Regions from separate parts of the Mesorhizobium sp. M0778 genome, predicted to be linked through region 1. Evidence: predicted binding sites of a transcription regulator. Region 1 holds the regulator's gene; the other holds the start of a gene.
The links. The regulator PhoB, encoded in region 1, activates phosphate uptake and scavenging genes when phosphate is short. The targets are predictions, from matches to a motif close to TGTCATNNANCTGTCAT.
Positions count from the first base shown of each region.

Region 2: olsB (l-ornithine N(alpha)-acyltransferase) is a predicted target of PhoB. The motif match lies at 932-948, and genes of this name have one in related genera.

Region 1 covers NZ_JAMYPA010000001.1:533,991-536,191, forward strand. Annotated here, with positions in the region: gene pstB (phosphate ABC transporter ATP-binding protein PstB) at 1-202, shown strand, start outside; gene phoU (phosphate signaling complex protein PhoU) at 235-942, shown strand; gene phoB (phosphate regulon transcriptional regulator PhoB) at 959-1,648, shown strand; gene NKI22_RS02755 (ROK family protein) at 1,658-2,201, opposite strand, start outside.
Region 2 covers NZ_JAMYPA010000018.1:53,041-55,241, forward strand. Annotated here, with positions in the region: gene NKI22_RS22865 (hybrid sensor histidine kinase/response regulator) at 1-862, shown strand, start outside; gene olsB (l-ornithine N(alpha)-acyltransferase) at 1,012-1,887, shown strand; gene NKI22_RS22875 (trimeric intracellular cation channel family protein) at 1,897-2,201, opposite strand, start outside.

The sequences.
Region 1 (2,201 bases):
GATCGAGGAACTGATCGACGAATTGCAAGCCGACTACACGATCGTCATCGTCACCCACAACATGCAGCAGGCGGCGCGCGTATCGCGCCAGACCGCCTTCATGTATCTGGGTGAACTGGTAGAGTTCGACCGGACCGAGAAGATCTTCACGTCGCCCCGCGAGAAGCGCACGCAGGATTACATCACCGGCCGCTTCGGCTGAGCCGTTCCGATCACGCATATGAGGACAGGACCATGGGCGAACACACAGTCGCTTCTTTCGACGAGGATCTCGAGCAGATCAGCAAGCTGATCCGCGACATGGCCGACCTCGCCGGTTCGATGGTCGGCGGGGCGACCAAGGCCCTGTTGAATTCTGACAACGTGCTGGCGCAACGCGTCGTTTCCGACGATGCCATCATGGATGCGCGTCAACGCGAACTGGACGACCGCGCCATCACCCTGATCGCCAAGCGCCAGCCGATGGCCCACGATCTGCGCCATGTCGTCGGGGCGATCCGCATGGCCGGCGATCTCGAACGCATCGGCGACCTTGCCAAGAATATCGCCAAGCGTGTGAGTGCGGTCGGCCTTAGCGTCACACCGCGCGACCTATCGCATTCCATCGATGCGATGGCGCAGCTGGTGCTCATCCAGGTGCAGGGCGTCATCGAGGAGTATGCTGCAGGCGATGCGGCCGCGTTGGCCAAGCTACGCGCCGCCGACGAGCGCATCGACGTCAAATATACGTCGGTGTTCCGCGAACTGTTGACCTACATGATGGAAGACCCGCGCAACATCACCGCTTGCACGCATCTGCTGTTCTGCGCCAAGAATCTGGAGCGGATCGGCGACCATGTCACCAACATCGCCGAAAATGCGTATTATGTGCTGACCGGCGAGCAATTGCCGGTCAATCGTCCGAAGCAAGACGAAACGACAATGTCCGCACCGGCGACATGATGGGGGTGCCCAGCCGATGATCGCACCACGCATAATGGTGGTGGAGGACGAGGAGCCGTTGGGTGTGCTGCTCCGCTACAATCTCGAATCCGAAGGCTACCAGGTCGAGGTGGTGACACGCGGCGACGAAGCCGAGATCCGTTTGCAGGAGAATGTGCCCGATCTTCTGGTGCTCGACTGGATGATACCAGCGGTTTCCGGCATCGAGCTCTGCCGCCGGTTGCGGGTGCGCCCCGAAACCGAACGGCTGCCGATCATCATGCTGACCGCGCGCGGCGAGGAGAGCGACCGGGTACGCGGTCTTTCGACCGGCGCCGACGACTATCTGGTCAAACCGTTTTCGACACCGGAATTCATGGCCAGGGTCAAGGCGCTGCTGCGCCGCGCCAAGCCGGAAGTGCTGTCCAGCGTGCTGAAGGTCGGCGACATCGTGCTCGATCGCGAATCGCACAGGGTGTATCGCAAGAAGACCGAGATCCGGCTCGGGCCGACCGAATTCCGGTTGCTCGAATTCATGATGCGGCATCCGGGCCGCGTCTTCTCGCGCAGCCAGTTACTCGATAATGTCTGGGGCGAGACGATCTATATCGACGAACGCACCGTCGACGTGCATGTCGGGCGGCTGCGCAAAGCCGTCAACAACGGCCGCATGCCTGATGTCATCCGCACCATCCGCGGTGCCGGCTACGCGATCAGGGAAGATTGACCCGCCCAGTCAGGCTACGTTCTTTCTGACGCCGGGCCTCATTTGCGCGCCCGGCGCGAAAATCTGCTGGTCGACGAAGCTTAACGCCCGCATTGCACAGCCTTCGCGGATCAGCGGCAATTCGTTCGGCTCGGTATCGAAGGAGATCGAGCCCGTATGCTGGCCGCCGGCGGTCTGGGCGATGGCCTTCCGCAAGGCCGGCTCGATCAGATCAAAGGCGGCGGCACTGGCGCCGACCATTGCGACCGGTGCCGGATCGATCAGCGCGAACAGCGAGCCGAGACCGAAACCCAGCGCTTCGCCGGCCTTGCGGTAGGCTTCGCGTTCCGGCCCGTCCTTCTCGCGCGCCCGAACCGCCAGCGCGCGCATGTCGGCGTCGCTGACGTCGGCGACCGGTTGGCTGTCTTCGCTCATCTGCGTGGCGTTGCGCCAGATGGCGTAATTGCCGGCATAGGCCTCGATGCAGCCGCGCCGCCCGCAACGGCAGAGCGCGCCGCCCGGACGATGGATCATGTGGCCAAACTCGCCGCCCGAGGAATGCGTGCCGGTGAAC
Region 2 (2,201 bases), on a different contig from region 1:
GATTCCCGCTATTTCCGCCGTCGAGGCGCTGCAGATCCGCCAGAACGCGCTGTTGGGCCGGCATGCGGTAATCGTGTCGAAGAACCTGGTCGAGGCCGAAGCCATCGCCCGCACCATTCGCGCCAATGGCGGAACGGTCGATCTGGCCGCCGCCGCCGCCCAGGCCGCCCCTTTCGCCGAGGGCTGCAACGTGCTTCTGGTCGATGCTGCCATGGAGCAAAGCGACGGCAGGCTGCTCAGGCGCCTGCGCCAGAGCGGATTTGTCGATTGCGAGGCGGTGACGCTGATCGCGCCGACCGACCGCGGCATGCTTGGCGAGTTCCGTGCCAACGGTTACGCCACCTTCCTGGCGAGGCCGGTGCGCGGCGAGACATTGCTGCGCGTGCTTTTGACCAGCCACGCACCGGTCATCGCCGAGCCGCAACCGCAAAAGCGCGGCGCGCAGGCTGGGCACGCCATTGGCGGCCGCCAGCAGGGCCTGTCGGTGCTGATCGCCGAGGACAACGACATCAACGCCATGCTGGCCCGCGCCACCCTCCTGAAGGCCGGGCATCGGGTGAAAGTGGTCGGCAACGGCAAGGCCGCGGTCGAGGCGGTCATCAGCACCGGCCATAAGCACCGCTACGACGTGGTGCTGATGGACCTGCATATGCCTGTCATGGACGGGCTGGACGCCATCGCCGCCATCCGCCGCCATGAGGAGGAGACCGCGGTTCCGCCGGTGCCGATCATGGTGCTGTCGGCCGACAGCCAGGAAAAGACCCGCCACGCCGTGCTCGCCCACGGTGCGAGCGGCTTCGTCACCAAGCCGCTCGACCCTGATGCCCTGGTTCATGCGGTTGAAGGGCAAGTGGCCGCCTGAGGCACAACATAGACGGTCGATAGATTACCCAGCCGACGAAGTATTGCCCGCAGAGCCGTATCACGGTACTGTCACAATCCTGTTGCACCTACACCGTATCCCCGTGCCAAGAGGGATGGCTCGAAGGAGAATCACTCGTGCATACAGTCATGCCGGAATGTGATGCTCGGCCGAACGCCAGCGGGCCTTTGCTCGTCGGCCGGAACGCCGATGCCGTCATAAAAGGCGCATCGCTCGGCCGCATCGGCAATCTCGAAGTGCGGCTCGCCCGCAACGAGGCCGAGATCGCTGCCGCGCAGGAAGTGCGCTACCGGGTGTTCTACGACGAGCTTGGTGCCAGGAAGGACCTGTTCCAGATGCAGGACCGCCGCGATGCCGACCGCTTCGATCCCCTCTGCGACCATCTGCTGGTCTTCGATACTTCGCTTTCCGGTCCCGAGCATCGCCGCATCGTCGGCACCTACCGCCTGCTGCGGCAGGAGATTGCCGCGGCGGCGGGCGGCTTCTATTCCGAAGGCGAATTCGAGTTGACCAAGCTGATCGCGCGACATCCCGGCCAGCGCTTCCTCGAGCTCGGCCGCTCCTGCGTTCTGCCGGAATACCGCTCCAAGCGCACCATCGAGGCGCTGTGGCAAGGCATCTGGGCCTATATCAATCATTACGGCATTGGCGTGATGACCGGCTGCGCGTCGTTCCACGGCACCGTGCCGGCGGCACATGCAGAGGCGCTGACCTATCTTGCCCACCACTGCCGGACGAATTCATCGTGGGACGTGCGTGCCGTCGCCGGGCGCTATTGTTCGATGGATCTGATGCCGATCGAAGCCGTTAACACCAAGGCGGCGATCGCCGCGATGCCGCCGCTGGTCAAGGGCTATCTGCGCGTCGGCGCGCGCATCGGCGACGGTTGCGTCATCGACCGTGAATTCTCGACGGTCGACGTGTTCGTGGTGATGCCGGTCAAGGAGATCGGTGCCCGCTACGTCAATTATTATGGCGGGGAAGCGCAGCGGTTTGCAGCCTGACACCTTAAATCAGGGAATATCTTCCGGACGCCGGCCAGGCTTGCTTTTGTAGGACGGAAAGGCCCAGCCGAATTTCAGCGCGCCGCCGCGTACGCAGAAAGCCGCCATGAAACCTGCCAGGCCCGACGCAAGCGGCGGCAGTCCGGCGAAATCGCCAAGTGTGTAGAGGCCGGCGCCGGCAAGCGCTGCGGTAACGTAGATTTCCGGTCTCAGGAGCACCGAAGGCTCGCCTGTCAACAGATCGCGCAGAATGCCGCCAAGGGTTGCGGTGAGCATGCCGGTGACGATCGAAACTGCAGGTGACCCGGTGATCG